3 regions of the Gordonia sp. 11cp genome follow, and region 2 is predicted to be linked to each of the others. Evidence: predicted binding sites of a transcription regulator. Region 2 holds the regulator's gene; each other region holds the start of a gene.
What was found. Region 2 encodes LexA, which represses DNA repair genes until DNA is damaged. Its sites were predicted from a motif close to CGAACANNTGTTCG; they were not measured.
Positions count from the first base shown of each region.

Region 1: AC3B6C_RS16405 (HNH endonuclease signature motif containing protein) is a predicted target of LexA. The motif match lies at 3,508-3,521, and genes of this name have one in related genera.
Region 3: AC3B6C_RS09655 (HNH endonuclease signature motif containing protein) is a predicted target of LexA. The motif match lies at 2,176-2,189, and genes of this name have one in related genera.

Region 1 covers NZ_CM173437.1:3,666,287-3,672,169, reverse strand. Annotated here, with positions in the region: gene AC3B6C_RS16430 (acetyl/propionyl/methylcrotonyl-CoA carboxylase subunit alpha) at 1-859, shown strand, start outside; gene AC3B6C_RS16425 (GNAT family N-acetyltransferase) at 879-1,241, shown strand; partial or broken gene AC3B6C_RS16420 (IS481 family transposase) at 1,340-1,655, opposite strand; gene AC3B6C_RS16415 (TetR/AcrR family transcriptional regulator) at 1,750-2,376, opposite strand; gene AC3B6C_RS16410 (alpha/beta fold hydrolase) at 2,449-3,309, shown strand; gene AC3B6C_RS16405 (HNH endonuclease signature motif containing protein) at 3,536-5,206, shown strand; gene AC3B6C_RS16400 (nuclear transport factor 2 family protein) at 5,288-5,851, opposite strand; gene AC3B6C_RS16395 (flavin reductase family protein) at 5,848-5,883, opposite strand, start outside.
Region 2 covers NZ_CM173437.1:4,089,946-4,095,828, forward strand. Annotated here, with positions in the region: gene pfkB (1-phosphofructokinase) at 1-480, opposite strand, end outside; gene AC3B6C_RS18335 (DeoR/GlpR family DNA-binding transcription regulator) at 477-1,247, opposite strand; gene AC3B6C_RS18340 (phosphoenolpyruvate--protein phosphotransferase) at 1,398-3,107, shown strand; gene lexA (transcriptional repressor LexA) at 3,085-3,789, opposite strand; gene AC3B6C_RS18350 (LysM peptidoglycan-binding domain-containing protein) at 4,057-4,596, shown strand; gene nrdR (transcriptional regulator NrdR) at 4,696-5,187, shown strand; gene hrpA (ATP-dependent RNA helicase HrpA) at 5,161-5,883, opposite strand, start outside.
Region 3 covers NZ_CM173437.1:2,187,396-2,193,278, reverse strand. Annotated here, with positions in the region: gene AC3B6C_RS09670 (class II aldolase/adducin family protein) at 1-360, shown strand, start outside; gene AC3B6C_RS09665 (carbohydrate kinase family protein) at 357-1,313, shown strand; gene AC3B6C_RS09660 (SDR family NAD(P)-dependent oxidoreductase) at 1,364-2,074, shown strand; gene AC3B6C_RS09655 (HNH endonuclease signature motif containing protein) at 2,204-3,874, shown strand; gene tgt (tRNA guanosine(34) transglycosylase Tgt) at 3,914-5,188, opposite strand; gene AC3B6C_RS09645 (hypothetical protein) at 5,280-5,786, shown strand; gene AC3B6C_RS09640 (MerR family transcriptional regulator) at 5,865-5,883, shown strand, end outside.

The DNA of each region.
Region 1 (5,883 bases), 420 kb from region 2:
CATCGACCTCGTGCGTCAGCAGTTCCGCATCGCCAACGGCGAGAAGCTGGAGTTCACCGAGGACCCGACGCCGCGCGGTCACGCCTTCGAGTTCCGGATCAACGGCGAGGACGCGGGCCGCAACTTCCTGCCCGCCCCCGGACCGATCTCGGTCTACAAGGAGCCGACCGGCCCCGGCGTGCGCGTCGACTCCGGTGTCGTCGAGGGCGACGTCATCGGCGGACAGTTCGACTCGATGCTGGCCAAGCTGATCGTCACCGGCGAGACCCGCGAGCAGGCTCTCGAACGTTCGCGGCGCGCACTCGCCGAGTTCCAGGTCGAGGGCCTGGCAACGGTCATCCCGTTCCATCGGCACATCGTCTCCAACCCCGCCTTCATCGGCGACGGCGAGAAGTTCGACGTCTACACCAAGTGGATCGAGACCGATTGGGAGAACCCGATCGAGCCGTACACCGGTGGCGAGCCCATCGAAGAGGACGAGGCCGCGCCGCGGCAGAACGTCGTCGTCGAGGTCGGCGGCCGTCGCGTCGAGGTGTCGCTGCCCGGCGATCTCGCGCTCGGCGGCGGTGGCGGATCGGCCAACGGCGTCGTCCGCAAGAAGCCGAAGGCACGGTCGCGCAAGAAGGGTGGCGGCGCAGCCGTCTCCGGTGACGCCGTGGCCGCTCCCATGCAGGGCACCGTCGTCAAGGTCGCCGTCGAAGAGGGCCAGGAAGTCGCCGCCGGCGATCTGGTCGTCGTGCTCGAGGCCATGAAGATGGAAAACCCGGTCACCGCCCACAAGGACGGCGTCGTCACCGGCCTCACCATCGAGGCCGGCGCCGCGGTCACCCAGGGCACGGTACTGCTCGAGCTGAAGTAGTTCTCCGGAGTTCGCGACTGTGCAACCAGTCGAGATCAACGCCGGGACGTGGTATCTGCGTGCGCTTCGTGCGGACGAGCGGATCACCGACGTCCCGGCGTTGTCTCTTCTCCAGGTCGACGACCCCACCGCGTACGTCGCCGCGGCAGAGCGTGATTGGGAGTCCGAGACCCGATTCGTCTGGGCGATCTGCATCCCGACCACCGGGGAGCTCATCGCGCTGATCGGGGTCACGCCGCACGGTTCGGCCGGTCGGCTCTGGGGCGAGGCACGTGACGGCTACGGCGAGGCGCTCGACGCCGCGATCGGGCCGGTGTCGCGATTCGCGGATGGTGCGCTCGATCTGGCTGTCGAGCAACCGTTCTCGCGCGGGATCGGCTGAGTCTCGCAGGGTCAGCACATGGCCCAGGCGCCGTACTCTGAGCGGTCTTCGTCGCGCTCAGCGATCTGCCCGTTGATCCAGATGGCGCAATACAAATAGCCCGCGTTGTGCATCTTGTCGTGCACGCTGATCGGCCCGTGGTCCAGACCGGAGGCTTCCAGGGCGGCACGCACGGCCACCGCCTGGGCTTTGACCTCATCACTCAGCGCTGACGGGCTCGACTTCGGCCGGCGAGGTCGGGGTTCCAGCACCGGCCGGCCCCTCTTCTTTGGCGCGTCTCCGCAACTCGTAGAACGACTTCCGGGGAATACGGTGCTCGACGCAGAACGTGGAGACCGCTCCGCGCGGTGCATCATCAGGCCACTGCGAGATCGCCAGACGCACCTTAGGACCAAGGGGTTCATTAACAGCCACCGCCCGAGCGTCGAGTATCGGCAGCCTGAACGGGGACCACGGTGGTGGTTCGATGGGGAGCCCCTCTTTGCTTTCGCCTTCGGGTAAGCCGGGGTCAGTTCGGTTCATCCTCGCGGCCGGGATTGTTCGCCAGAGCGATGCCTCGGAGGTATGTGGTGAGGATCGATTGCGCAGCTTGGTGGGATGACCCGATCACGGTTCGATGAAAGACGAGGCTGTCGGTCAGTGCGATCAGCTCTTCGCCGATATCGCCTCTGTTCGAAATGTCCGCGGCGGTCAGCAAAGATGCCACGATCTCCTGTGTGGAGGCGTGCACGTTCGATGCCGTAGTCAACCGATCTCGAAGGTGCGGTGCGTCGCCGACTTCGAGAAGTAGTGCGTAGCGCACTCGCATCTCCTTTCGCCGGGTTGCGAGGGTGTCGACCATGCCAGCAATCAACCCAGCGAGGTCGTCGACGGTAAGACGGCGGCGCAGCCTGATCTGCTCCTCTACGGTGGCGGAGAGTTCGTCTGTCTCGGACTGTGTTCGGCTGGCCAGCGTATTAACGATTAGCTCGATGAGAGCGGGCCTGGTCGAAGCGTGATAGGACGTCGACCCCTGCGGGAGATGAGCTTCGTGATCGACAGCTCTATGCGTCAGAGCTCGGACTCCGTCGCGGGCAACAATACTGATCCCCGCGTCGGCGATCAGCTCGCGCCTCTTTTCGCTGCGTGCCGACATGACACCTAATGCTACAGGTGTAGAGTCACACCAAGAAACACTACAGCTGTAGCAAGTTTTGGAGGGCGATCGATGATCTTCAACTTCACTCCGGACCCTGTCCTATATCCGTTCCAGTCTCGGTGGTTCGACTCTTCAGCGGGCCGGGTGCATTACATCGACGAAGGCGCGGGGCCGCCAATCGTGTTTTGTCATGGTTCGCCGACATGGAGCTTCCTGTATCGGCACGTCATCAAGGATCTTCGCGATCGCTTCCGCTGCATCGCTGTTGACTATCCAGGATTCGGTATGTCTGAGCGACCAGTCGGATACGGGTACACCATCTCCGAACTCACCGGGGTTGTCGGCGAGCTGATCGATCACCTGCGCCTGGAGGATTTTGTTGTGGCGGGCCAGGACTGGGGCGGACCCATCGGGCTCGGCGCAGCAGTCGAAAGAGCTGACCGCGTCCGGGGCGTCGTTGTGAGCAACACCGCTTTCTGGCCAATCACGCCATTGGCCAACCGCGCGTTCAGTGTGCTCATGAGTAGCCGCCCGATGCAGCGCCGAATCATAGAGCAGAACCTGCTCGTGGAGAAGTTTCTCCTCGGTAGCGCCGGCCCCACGCTCACTGCAGCGGAGGCCGAGCACTATCGGCGGGTGCAGCCCAGCGCGGCCGCGCGACAAGGGCTTGCAGCTATGCCTAAACAGATCCGCACGGCAGCACCGTTATTGAAACAGCTCGCTAGCGACGTTCCATCATTCCTCGGCAGTAGACCGACGGTTGCCATTTGGGGCATGAGCGACATGGTATTTCGTCCAAAGACATGCCTGCCCCGAATCCGCGATGCGTTCGACGATGTCAAAGTCATCGAAGCGCACCATGCAGGACACTTCGTCGCCGAGGACGCACCAGATCAAATCGTGACTGCAATCAACGACCGATTCCACTGACGGAACAGTGATGGCGTCCTCGGTCCCTGGATAGTCTCGCCGCCAGATGACCACGAGTCGAGTCGATGCAGACACCGAGCAGTGACGAAGAAGTGTCACCACCAACGTTCCTTGTAAGGTGCCCGATGTCTTGATGCAGAACTGTCACCGATGTCCTGCGAAATGACAGCTCCCAGCGAAACACATTCACTCTTGATTCGAACGTATATTCGAGTAAAGTGGAGGTATGTCATCGGGGGCGGGGGCGGAATCCACCACATCGGTGGATGCATCATGCGATTCCGTCGAACCGCGCCTGCGCGCCGACAATGAGCTTTCTGCCGCCGAACTCGTCGAGGTCCTGAATCACTGTGCGGGACTGGCTGCGTCGGCGGCGCATCGGATGATGACCGTGGCCAGCCTCATTCACGACGAACGTGCGATGGACTACGCGCAGCGGCGCGCCGAGGTGCACAGCGGTGAACTCGACTCCCTCGAAGCCTTCGACGCGTTGTCGGCGCGGGTGGCCGCCGGTGAGGACCCCTACGAACAGTTCGGGCCCGACGGGCTCGAGCAGGCCATCGCCGAAGTCGGCGCCACCCTCACAGTGACCCCGGCCGAGGCGAAAGACCTCATCATGGCCGGTGACGCCCTGCGCTACCGACTGTCCTTCACCGGACACGCCCTGGCCTGCGGGCGAATCGACAAGCGCCGCTTCCTCATCGCACTCAAACGCACCGACCTGATCACCGACGCCGACGAGATGCAGACCGTCGACGCCCACCTCGCCGAGGCGATCTTCGCCCGCGCACCCATGTCCACAGCACGGTTCACCGCCATGGTCGACGCCATCGTCGCCGCGTGGGCACCCGATGCGCTCCGGCGACGCAAAGAGCGGGTGACCGCCGACCGCAACGTGACCATCACCCCCGATCGGTTCACCCCCGGCCAATCCCGGATCTCGGGTACCTTGCCCGACGCCGACGCCGCCGAGTTCGACGCCCGCCTGTCGGCGATGGCCACCGCCGTCCACGCCGGTGACCCACGGACCCTGCCGATGCGACGTGCCGACGCCCTCAAAGCACTCGCCCGCGGCGAAGTCGCCCTGACATGCCACTGCGCTGACTGCGACGCTGCCGCAGCCGAACCCGACACCACTGCGGGACAGGAGCTCGACGAAACCAGGGGCGACACCGACACTCCCGCCGACGCACCAGCCGTCGACGCGATCGTCGCCGCGCCGCACGAGCCGGCCGCTTCGTCGTCGCCGCCGCACGCGCCGCGCGCGACCTTCCACATCGTGGTGAACCTGTCGACGCTGATCGGCCTCGACGACGACCCTGCGTTCCTCGACCGGCACGGCATCATCGACGCCGACACCGCACGGCAACTGCTCGGCGAAGCCCGACGCACCTACATCCAGCCCGCATCCACTGCAGCCGACGCGGCCCCAGTACCCGACGCGGACCCGTCGACGACACGGTACGCACCGTCGAGAAAACTCCAGGCGCTGGTGCGTGCGGGCGAGTTGTGCTGCACCTTCCCGGGCTGCAACGCCCCGGTGTGGCAGATCGACCTCGACCACACCGACCCGTTCGACCACACCGACCCACGTCGCGGTGGCCGCACCGAAGCGCGCAACCTCAAACCGCTGTGCCGGTTTCACCACCGGATCAAGACCTTCACCAGCTGGCAGGACCACCAGGACGAGTTCCTCACCGCGTGGTTCACCACACCCACCGGCCACATGTTCGTCGGCAACGCCTACAACGGACGCGACCTGTTCAACCGGCTCGCTCCCGGCCGGCCTCCCGACCACCCGGCACGGGACACACTGGACACGTTGCGCACCAACGACTTCCGACGCCAACAGCGCGCCGAGAAGCGCTGGAACGACGCCAACCCGCCACCCTTCTAGGGACGGACCGGGGTCAACCGGTGCGCGTGAACACGCGCACCGGTTGCCGTGGCATCCCCCGTACGCCCATCCCCGTACGCCTCAGCCCATCAACACCGACGCCGACGGGTAGCTCTCCGCGAATCCCGTCGGCAGCGGTGCGATGAAGACGTTCTCGGTACGCGTGCGGGTGATCCGCCAGCGCCCGTCGCTTCTACGGAACGCGTTGTTCAGTCGACTCGACCGCAACAGCGCCGTTCCGTCTCCGAACAGCCAGGGCTGCATGTGGATCCACTGCCCCTCCGCATCCTCGCCGTCGACGTGGATCTGCTCCGAGGTGAGGTAGTGCGCGTTGAGCAACAGTGCGGGGTCACGCTTCTCACCCCAGAAGCGCTGGAAATGTTCGCGGATCGCCTGCTTGCCCTCCGCGCGCCCGAACTGACCGTCGTAGTACTCGCCGACGCCCTCCCACACCGCGTCGTCGGTGTAGAGGTCGAGGATGAGCTCGATGCGCTCGGCGTCGTCGGCGACACCGGGCTCGGGACACGGGGTGTCACACAGGAACATGTACCGAGCCTGAATACGTCGGATGTCGGCTTCGGCCTCCAGCGTCTCGATGCGGGCCACCAGGGTGGCGATCCTGGCGTCGACCTGCACATCGGTCATCGCCCGAGCACCTCCACCACCGCGCGGGCCTG
Region 2 (5,883 bases):
CACCCGGCATCCGGCGAGGACGAGGTCGTCGGCGATCGAGCGGTACCAGTCATCGGGAACGCCGGGCGGCAGCGAGCCGCAGAGGGTGACCCAGTGCGCGGAGTCGGCGTGAGCGCGGACGAGTCCGACGAGTGCTTCGCGATCCTGCGTCGTCAGGGCGACGCCCGGCGCGTTGATCTTGGTGGTCGTCCCGTCCGACTCGGCGATGGTGATGTTGGAGCGGACCTCGCCGTCGACTGGCACCGCGTCGTAGGGGAGTCCGAGGTCGTCGAGTGCGGTGCGCAGCGGATCGCCCGACCGGGCGGGGAGCAGGGCACGGGTGGACAGACCGGCGGCCGCGACGACGCGGGACACGTTGACACCTTTGCCGCCGGGTTCGGTGCGGACCACGCCGGCACGCTGCACCTCGCCGCGGGCGAGCGGTGCGCCGAGTTCGAGGGTGCGGTCGAGGCTCGGGTTCGCGGTGACCGTCACGATCATGCGATCACCACCTCGACGCCGCGCGCGGACAGGGCCGCCGAGAAGGCCGGGTCGATCCCGGAGTCGGTGATGAGGACGTCGACGTCGTCGATCCCGGCGAACGAGGACAGGTCTTCGCGGTCCATCTTCGAGCTGTCGGCGAGCACCACGACGCGTTGCGCGGCCGCCACCATCGCCGCCTTCACCGCCGCCTCGTCGGGGTCGGGGGTCGACAACCCGTGGGACTCGCTCAGACCGTTGGTGCCGAGGAACGCGGTGGTGACGCGCAGCCGGCGGAGTGCGTCCACCGTCTCGACGCCCACGGTGGCCTGGGTGAGACCGCGGACGCGTCCGCCGAGAGCATGGAGGCCGTCGGGATGGGTGCCGGCCAGCAGACCGGCGATGGGCAGGCTGTTGGTGAACAGGGTGAGTCTCCGATCCGGCGCGGTGGCCTCGGCGGCGCGGTAGGTCGTGGTGCCGGCATCGAAGAGCACGGAACCGCCGTCCGGCGGCAGGAAGCGGATCGCCGCGCGGCCGATCGCGGTCTTCTGTTCGATCTGGCTCGACTCGCGCTCGTCGATCCCGAGTTCGCCCAGAGCCCGCATGACCTCGGCGCGGACGGCACCTCCGTGGACACGCTGCAGATGCCCGGCACGCTCCAGAACGGCGAGGTCTCGACGGACGGTCTCGCTGGTGACGTCGAATTTCTCGGCGAGCGCGGCCACGGATGCCCGCCCCGCGACGCGCACCTCGTCGACGATCGCCTGTTGTCTCTCCTCGGCGTACACATCGCTCCGATCTGAAGGTTCCAGCCACCCCGCTTGTTGAGGCGTGTTGGATTGGATGTTGTAGTAATTGTGTTTACGCCTGTTTGTGTTGACAAGTCAAGCACTTTTTGTAACGGTGGTCACATCGATAGTCGAGTGAGAGGCAAGACGATGGCGCAGATCCTGACAGGGACCCCGGTGGTTGGCGGACTGGCGCACGGTCCGGCGCTGTGGCCGGGCGAGCGGCCCGATCACTCGCCGGAGACGCTCGGCGTCGGCGTGGAGATCCCCGAGGAGCGGCGCGCCGACGAGGTGACGCGCTTCGCCTCGGCTGCCGGGGCCGTCGCCGCGCGACTGCGCACGCGCGCCTCCCAGAACACCGGGGTGGCCGCCGAGGTGCTCGCGGCGACCGCGGGGCTGGCCGAGGACCGGGGATGGATCGGTTCCGCCACGGCGCTCATCACCAAGGGCGCCTCCGCCGAAGCCGCGGCCGTCGCGGCCACCGAGCAGTTCGCGGCGGTGTTCACCAAACTCGGCGGGCTGATGGCCGAGCGGGTCACCGATCTCAACGACGTCCGCGACCGCGTGCTCGCCGAACTGCTCGGCCTGCCCGAGCCGGGTGTGCCGACACCGCAGGTGCCGTCGGTGCTGCTCGCCGACGATCTTGCGCCCGCCGACACCGCCGGCCTCGACCCCGCGAGCACGATCGCCCTCGTCACCCGATTGGGCGGCCCCACCAGTCACACCGCGATCATCGCGCGGCAGCTGGGCATCCCGTGCGTCGTCGCGGTCACTGATCTGGCCGAGATCGATTCCGGCACAACCGTTCTCGTCGACGGAACGACCGGCCGTATCGAGGTCGAGCCCGACGCGGACACGGCCCGGGCACGCGTCGAGGAGGACCGGCGACGCGCCGAGGTCGTCGCCGGCTGGACGGGTCCGGGGCGCACCGCCGACGGCGTGGGTGTGTCAGTGCTCGCCAATGTCGCCGACGGATCGTCGGCACGGGCCGCGGCCGGACACCCCGTCGAGGGTGTCGGACTCTTCCGCACCGAACTCGCCTTCCTCGAACGCGCGGACGAACCGTCGGTGGACGAGCAGGCCGGGATCTACCGTGAGGTCCTCGGTGCTTTCGACGGGCGGAAGGTGGTGATCCGCACCCTCGACGCCGGCTCGGACAAACCGCTCCGCTTCGTGACGCATCCCGACGAGTCCAATCCGGCGCTGGGGGTCCGTGGGGATCGAATCGCCCTGGCGCATCCCGAGATCCGCGCACATCAGCTCGACGCGATCGCGCTGGCCGCCGTCGGCTCGAAGGTCGCGCCGTGGGTCATGGCGCCGATGATCGCCTCGCCGGCGGAGGCGCGGGTGTTCGCCGCGGAGGTCCGGGGTCGGGGTCTGGTCGCGGGGGTCATGATCGAGGTGCCCGCGGCGGCGATCCTCGCCGAGGCCGTGCTCGCGGAGGTGGACTTCGTGTCCATCGGTACCAACGATCTGACGCAGTACACGATGGCGGCCGATCGGATGTCGGCCGATCTCGCCGGGCTGACCGACCCGTGGCAACCCGCCGTGCTCAGCCTGATCGCGGGTGTTGCCGCCGCGGGTGTCCGACAGGGAAAGCCGGTCGGGGTCTGCGGTGAGGCGGCCGCCGATCCGAATCTCGCCTGCGTCCTCGTGGGTCTCGGGGTGACCTCGCTGTCCAGTGCGCCCGCCGCGGCCGCGGCGGTGGGGGCCAGGCTCGGTGCGGTGACCACACAGGACTGCCGCGCTGCCGCCGACGCCGCGCTGGCCACATCCGATCCTGCCGCGGCGCGCGAAGCGGCCGCGGCAGTGCTCGACCGTTCGGTCGGCGGAGAGGTCAGATTCGCCGCATCACGGTGACGACCTTGCCGAGGATCACGGCGTCGTTGCCCGGGATGGGATCGAACAGTTCGTTGTGCGGCATCAGCCACACGTTGGCGCCCTGACGCTTGAAGGTCTTCACCGTGGCCTCGCCGTCGATCATCGCCGCGACGATGTCGCCGTTGTCGGCGACGTTCTGCTGCCGGACCACCACCCAGTCGCCGTCACAGATGGCCGCGTCGATCATCGATTCGCCCACGACGCGCAGCAGGAACAGCGAGCCTTCGCCGACCAGCTCGCGAGGAAGCGGGAACACGTCCTCGACCGCCTCCTCGGCCAGGATCGGACCACCGGCCGCGATACGACCGAGGACCGGCACGAAGGTCGGCTCCGGTAGCTGGCCGGTCGAGGGGGTCTCCGGCGACGGCGGCTCGCTCGGGGCGATGTTGACCGCGCGGGGTCGGTTCGCATCTCGCTTGAGCAGGCCCTTGCGTTCCAACGTTCGCAGCTGGTGGGCAACCGACGATGTCGAGGCGAGCCCGACCTCGTCGCCGATCTCGCGGATGCTGGGCGGATAACCGCGCTCGCGAACCGAGCGGCGGATCACCTCCAGGACCCCGAGCTGTCGCGGGGTGAGTGAGGCCTCGGCGGCGGCGACGTCGATCGGGGCCTCGTCGTCGACTCCCCGCGCTCGGCCGCGCCTGTCGCCGGTGTCACTCATGTTCGGTTCCTCTCGTCTTCGGAACGTGCAGGTAGATGGCCCGTGGGATGTCCGGTGGGGATGTTCAGCCGGGTCCGAGCCTAGCGGAGTGCGACCCTCACCTCAAACATTTGTTCGATGTGTCGCGAGACTTTGTCGGTGCGCCGTGCTACAAATTCGAACATCAGTGCATCGAACACCTGATCGAAGTTCGAACACCGACAGCACCACACACCACACCAGAAGATCTCACCCAGAGGATCTCGCACCGAACACTCGGAGGGCACCATGCGCACCGACACTCTCGTCGCTCCCGTCCGTACCGACCGTCCCGACACCGTTCGGGCGCGTACCGATCGCGCCGATCGCGTCCGGACCCGTGCCCCGCTGTCCGACGGTCGCCGCCCGGTCGACAACCGGCCGGCAGGCAACCGTCCGGCGGGCGGGTCACCGCTGACCCCGCGTGTCGGCGCCACGAGCTGCGGCTCGGCGGTGGGGTCCAGGGGCCGGGGCCCTCTCGCGCCGGATGCCGCGGTGTTCCGTCGCCGTCGCCGCACCGCGGTGGCGGTCCTCGCCGGCGTCGGGCTGGCGTTCGTCGTGTGGGTGTTCGGCGTCGTCGGCCAGAACTACTCGGACTCGATGACCCCTGCCGCCGTGAGTGCGGAGGTCGTCCACGTGCGCGCGGGGGACTCCCTGAGCACGATCGCCGGCCGGGTGGCGCCGGAGATGCCGCGCGAGATCGTGATCGACGAGATCGTCGCGATGAACGATCTGCCCACGAGTGCGCTGCAGGTGGGCCAGCCCCTGCTCACCCCCCGGTACCGCTGAGGCCGGGCGGTATCCTCGATGTCACAGGGGCCGGCCGAGAAGCGGCGGGGCGCACGGATTCGGTGCGTTCCAGCGTCCCGCGACCTGCGTGAGGACACGATGCGCTGCCCCTTCTGCAAGAACGACGACACCAAGGTCATCGACTCGCGTGTCGCAGACGAAGGGCAGGCCATCCGACGCCGCCGCTCGTGCGTGGAGTGCGGCCGCCGTTTCTCGACCGTGGAGAGCGCCGTGCTCGCCGTGGTCAAACGCAACGGTGTGACCGAGCCGTTCAGTCGCGAGAAGGTGATGCGCGGTGTCCGACGCGCCTGTCAGGGCCGACACGTCGCCGAGGACGCACTCGCCCAGCTCGCCCAGCAGGTGGAGGACACCGTGCGCGCCAGCGGATCGGCCGAGATCCCCAGCAACGAGGTCGGTCTGGCGATCCTGGGTCCGCTCCGCGATCTCGACGAAGTGGCGTACCTGCGGTTCGCCTCGGTGTACCGGTCGTTCGACTCGGTGGAGGATTTCCAGCGCGAGATCGACGACCTGAAGTCGGCGTCCGGCGGGCGGGCCGACACCGTCTCAGCCGAGCCGGTCCAGAGCTCGTAGGACCCGTTTCTCCGAGACGGGAAACGCGGTACCGAGACGCTGGGCGAACAATCCCACGCGTAGTTCCTCGACAAGCCACTGCGCTTCGTCGTCGACGATCGCCCGTCGGTGTTCCGGCACCTGTTCGAGTCGTTGGGCCCACCGTTCGACGACTCGATCGATGACCGCCACACCGGCCTGGTCGCGCGATGCCGACCCGGGCAGCGCCTCCAGACGTGCCTGCGCACCTTCGAGGTAGCGCGGCAGGTTCTCCAGGTGCCGTCGGGCGGTGGCTGCGACGAATCCGTCGAACACGAGGTGGTCGATCTGCTCGGCGACGTCGTCGGCGGCCAGCGAACCGGCGTGCCGGTCGATCGCCGCCCGGACCGGCGCCATTCGTTCGAGCGCCGCGACGGCGAGCGAGAAGTAGTCCGGTGCGGCCTCGGTGATCCGTGGCCGGATACGCTCCAGGAAGTCCGAAAATGCCTGTGGTGAGCGAAGAGCCGTCAGCTCGGCGTCGTCGACGCCGGCGACGGTGTCCCGGATGGCCCGTCGTGTGCAGTCGGCGAGCAGCGCCTCGGTGTCCGCATACGGGCTCTGGCTCAGGGCGAGTCGGGCCGCCGGGCCCAGGGATCCCGCGATTCGCTTGTGCAGCGGTGGTATCGCCAGATCGAGGAGGGCGACGATGCCGCGACGCAGCAGCCGGTCGCGGGTCTC
Region 3 (5,883 bases), 1.9 Mb from region 2:
GTCGCCTGCGTCAGCGGGCTGACGTCGCTGCCCGTGCTGCACTATCAGCAGCTCGGCCTCGGCGGCGCGATCCCGATCGCGCCGTATGCGACATTCGGAAGCCCGGAACTGGCCGACATCGTCGCCGACGCACTGGTCGACACCCAGGTCGCGCTGATGGCGAATCATGGTTCGGTGGCACGGGGCTCGAGCCTGGCCGACGCCGTGGAGAATGCGCTGCTGCTGGAGTGGCTGGCCACTCTCTTCCACCGGACCTGCAGCATGGGCCGGCCCCGTGAGCTGACCGCCGACGAGCAACAGTCCACCGTCGCCCAGGCGATCCGACTGGACTACGGGACGCCCCAGGAGAAACGCACGTGACACCCACCTCGCCATCGACCGTCCCGCTCACGATCGCGACCGTGGGCGTCCACGTGCTCGACATCCACGTCGTCGGGATCGAGGCCATTCCCCAGGGCTCCGACGGCGCGCTCGTCGAGTCCATCGGCTTCTCCGCAGCCGGTACCGCGGGCGGCACCGCGCTCGTCCTCGCCCGGCTCGGCGCCACGGTCCGAACCCACGGTGCGATCGGCGCCGACTCGATCGGGCGTTCGCTGACCGCCTTGCTCGACGCCGAAGGCGTCGACACACGCGGGCTCGTTCCGAAGGCGGGGGTCCAGACGTCGTCGTCGGTCATTCCCGTGCGGCCCAACGGGGACCGTCCCGCCTGGCACTGCATCGGCGCCAACGCTCAGTTCGTACTCGACGACCTCGATCCCGGGGCGCTCGACGGGCTGGATCACCTGCACCTCGGCGGCCCGGAGTTCCTCGGCGGCCCGGTGGCCGCCGAGCTCCTGGGCCGAGCCCGCGACCGCGGGATCACGACGTCGGCGGACCTGCTGTCGGGTGGCGACCCCGGGCTTCTCGAATGGATCGGCGACGCCCTTCCCCACATCGACTACCTGATGCCCAACGACGAACAGACCCGTGGGCTGACCGGTTCGGACGACCTCGCGGACGGTGCGCGCGCGCTGGTGGACCGTGGCGTCGGATGCGTCGCGCTCACCCGCGGCGCCGACGGCGCACTGGTCGTGACCGGCGACGACACGGTCGCCGTACCGGCGTACTCGGTGGACGTGGTCGACACCACCGGCTGCGGCGACGCGTTCTCCGCCGGTTTCATCACCGGCCGGCTCCGCGGGCTCGGCCTCGCCGGCTCCGCCGAACTCGGTTGCGCGGTCGCCGCGCACGTCGCCCAGGGCATCGGGACCGCCGCCAACTCCTACGACCTCGACGCGATCGAGACATTTCGGCGGGCCCACGCCGCCGACTGAACACTCGCCCGACCGGCCGCCGGTTTGGCCGACTCCCCCTCGGGTAGGCGATCACCACTGTTGCCGACAGGACGGGAGAGGTGCTCGACCGCTTCGGCTCCATCGACGTATGGGTGAACAACGTCGGTGTCGGAGCGGTCGGATACTTCTGGGACATCCCGATCGAGGACCACGCCCGCCTCGTCGACGTGAACCTCAAGGGGTTGATCTACGGCGCACACGCGGCGCTGCGCGTCTTCCGGTCGCAGGGTCGCGGCACGCTGATGAACGTAGGGTCGGTCGACAGCGCGGTGCCCATCGCACTCCAGAACACCTATGCGGCAACCAAAGCGGCGGTCCGCAGCCTCGGACACTCGTTGAGCGAAGAGCTACGTATCGCCGGCGACTACGACATCAAGGTGGGCACCATCATGCCGTGGGCGGTGGACACCCCGTGGTGGGTCCACGCCGCCAATTACACGGGGCACGAACCGCGCATGTCCGCTATGGACGATCCGCAGATCGTCGTCGATGCGATCGTCGCCGCCTGCACCGACCCGAAGCTCGACCAGCCGGTCGGCTACAAGGCCAAGGCCGCCAACGCTTCTCATCAGGTCATGCCGGGACTCACCGAACGGTTCTCGGCGGTGGTCGCGAAATCGGAGACCGAGAAAGGAATTCCCGTCGCGCCGCATCCGGGAGCGATCCACGACCCGAACCCGGACAGCACGGGTGTCTCCGGCGGCATCCGCGAACGGATGGTCGCCGAGGACTCCCGCTGAGACCAGCCGCCGACACCACCGACCTCGAACTCGTTGGCCTGTCAGTACGTCTTGGTTCGATTTGTAGGCCGTCCGAGAGCAGGGCAGATCAACCCTTGACTCGAACGCATGTTCGAATAGTATGGAGGTATGTCATCGGGGGCGGGGGCGGAATCCACCACATCGGTGGATGCATCATGCGATTCCGTCGAACCGCGCCTGCGCGCCGACAATGAGCTTTCTGCCGCCGAACTCGTCGAGGTTCTGAATCACTGTGCGGGACTGGCTGCGTCGGCGGCGCATCGGATGATGACCGTGGCCAGCCTCATTCACGACGAACGTGCGATGGACTACGCCCAGCGGCGCGCCGAGGTGCACAGCGGTGAACTCGACTCCCTCGAAGCCTTCGACGCGCTGTCGGCGCGGGTGGCCGCCGGCGAGAACCCCTACGAACAGTTCGGGCCCGACGGGCTCGAGCAGGCCATCGCCGAAGTCGGCGCCACCCTCACCGTCACACCGGCCGAGGCGAAAGACCTCATCATGGCCGGTGACGCCCTGCGCTACCGACTGTCCTTCACTGGACATGCCTTGGCCTGCGGGCGAATCGACAAGCGCCGCTTCCTCATCGCACTCAAACGCACCGATCTGATCACCGACGCCGACGAGATGCAAACAGTGGACGCCCACCTCGCTGAGGCGATCTTCGCCCGCGCACCCATGTCCACAGCACGCTTCACCGCCATGGTCGACGCCATCGTCGCCGCGTGGGCACCTGATGCGGTCCGGCGCCGCAAAGAGCGGGTGACCGCCGACCGCAACGTGTCCATCACCCCCGACCGGTTCACCCCCGGCCAGTCCCGGATCTCGGGCACGTTGCCCGACGCCGACGCCGCCGAGTTCGACGCCCGCCTATCGGCGATGGCCACCGCCGTCCACGCCGGTGACCCACGGACCCTGCCGATGCGACGTGCCGACGCCCTCAAAGCACTCGCTCGCGGCGAAGTCGCCCTGACATGCCGCTGCGCCGACTGCGACGCTGCCGCAGCCGAACCCGACACCACTGCGGGACAGGAGCTCGACGAAACCAGGGGCGACACCGACACTCTCGCCGACGCACCAGCCGTCGACGCGATCGTCGCCGAGCCGCACGAGCCGGCCACTTCGTCGTCGCCGTCGCACGCGCCGCGCGCGACCTTCCACATCGTGGTGAACCTGTCGACGTTGATCGGCCTCGACGACGACCCCGCGTTCCTCGACCGGCACGGCATCATCGACGCCGACACCGCCCGCCGGCTCCTCGCCGAAGCCCGACGCACCTACATCCAGCCCACCCCCGCCGACCCCGACGCGCCACCGGGACCCGCCGCAAACAGTTCAGTGACCCGGTACACCCCGTCGAGAAAGCTCCAGGCGCTGGTGCGTGCGGGCGAGTTGTGCTGCACCTTCCCGGGCTGCAATGCGCCGGTGTGGCAGATCGACCTCGACCACACCGACCCGTTCGACCACACCGACCCACGTCGCGGTGGCCGCACCGAAGCGCGCAACCTCAAACCGCTGTGCCGGTTTCACCACCGGATCAAGACCTTCACCAGCTGGCAGGACCACCAGGACGAGTTCCTGACGGCCTGGTTCACCACACCCACCGGCCATATGTTCGTCGGCAACGCCTACAACGGACGCGACCTGTTCACCCGGCTCGCTCCCGGCCGGCCTGCCGACCACCCGGCACGGGACACACTGGACACGTTGCGCACCAACGACTTCCGACGCCAACAGTGCGCCGAGAAACGCTGGAACGACGCCAACCCGCCACCCTTCTAGACACCGCCGGTCACGACAACACCGACGCGGTGGGCGAGATCATGAATTCCGGGAAGCTCCGTAGTAGCGGCGCAGGAACTCGTCGCGGTACTCGGCGTAGGTGCCGTTCTCGATGGCTTCGCGGGCCCGGTCGACGAGGGTGACGATGAAGGACACGTTGTGCAATGTCGCCAGGGTTGCACCCAACCCCTCCTTGGCCTTGAACAGATGGTGCAGGTAGGCCCGGCTGTATTGCGACGTGTAGTTCTCGATCTCGGGGTCGAGCGGCCGGAAGTCGCTGCGGTACTTGGCATTGGTGACGTTATACCGGCCGTCGAGTGAATAGATCGCACCGTTGCGGGCGACCCGGGTCGGCGACACGCAGTCGAAGGTGTCCACGCCGTTCTCGATGGCGGTGAAGATGTCGTCGGGTTCACTGATCCCGAGCAGGTGTTTCGGCGAGTCCTCGGGGAGCTCGTCGTTCACCCAGCCGACGATCGTGCCGAGGTTGTCCTTCTCGAGCGCCCCGCCGATGCCGTAGCCACCGAAACCCTTTCCGCCGACCGCGCGGTCCGCCTCGCTCAATGCGACGAGATCGCGGGCCGCCTTGCGACGAAGGTCCTCGTACTGGGCGCCCTGGATGACACCCCACAGCGACTGCTGGGGACGATGAGCGCGCTCGACACTCAACCGGTTGTGTTCGTCGAGGCACCGGATCGCCCACAGGCGGGTTCGCTCCAGCGAATTGACCTGGTACTCGCGGGTGTTCATCAGCGTGGTCAGCTCGTCGAAGGCGAAGATGATGTCTGCCCCGAGCTGGTGCTGGATCTGCATCGACACCTCCGGCGTGAACCGGTGGGCCGACCCGTCGAGGTGCGACTTGAAGGTCACCCCGTCGTCGTCGACCCGCGAGAGCCGTTCCTTGCCGTTGGCGGTGAGGTCGTCGTCTGGGGTGCCGGTGGCCTCCATCGAGATGACCTTCTTGAACCCCGCACCCAGCGACATGACCTGGAAGCCGCCGCTGTCGGTGTAGGTGGGACCACGCCAGTTCATGAACGCCCCGAGCCCACCGGCCGCGTCGATGATCTCGGGACCCGGCTGCAGATACAGGTGGTAGGCGTTGGCGAGCACGGCCTGGGCGCCGAGGGCGGAGACAGATTCCGGCAGGACCGTCTTGACCGTCGCCTTGGTGCCGACGGGGACGAACGCAGGGGTGCGGATCGGTCCGTGCGGTGTGGTGATCGTCCCCGTGCGCCCGCGGGTGCCGGCCAGGGTGGTGCCGACGACGTAGGTGGGGTCGGCGATATCGGTTCCGGTACTGCTCACGTCCAGCATCTTCGCAGGTCGAGGGCGCCCACCCCAAACCGGCGCAAGGCACCGGCGACCTGTTCGGCCGGTGGCATCCCGTTCGCTACGGTGGTGAACCATGTCGCGCAGAACTCGTCCCACCGGTGCCACCACGAGCCACTCTCGCCGATCGATCAGGGTTGCCGCGGCGGCCGTCGGCCTCGCCGCGGCGATGTCGACGCTCCTCGGATGCGGCGCGGAACAGGACGTGACCACCGCGTCGTCGACCACCCAGGCCGGCGCCGCGGAGTCGGGACCGCAGTCCGCCGAACAACCCGCCACCTCGCCTCCGGTGGTCCCCGGTCGCAAACCCGTGTCGTCGACGCAGACCTCCAGCGCGACGCAGTCCGACGACTCCGACACCACCTGCGGCACCATCCCCGGCCCCGACGGCGCGCTGCGCGTGCTGATCCTCGCCGGCGACGTCGCCTGCGACTCGGCGACGAGCATCGCCGCCCAGTACGGGCCGAAGATCGCGAGCGGCCAGCAGCAGTCGGTGGCCGGATGGACGTGCGCACCATCCCAGCTCGAAGGCGTCCTCGCCGCCTGCCAGAAGGGCACCGCGGTCATCGGTTTCGCACCCTGATCCTCGCAATGGGCTTGACCCTCACGTGACGTGAGGCAGCAGGGTGTCGATGTGAGCGAGGACAAGCACACTTCGAAGATGGATGCCCGGGAGCTGA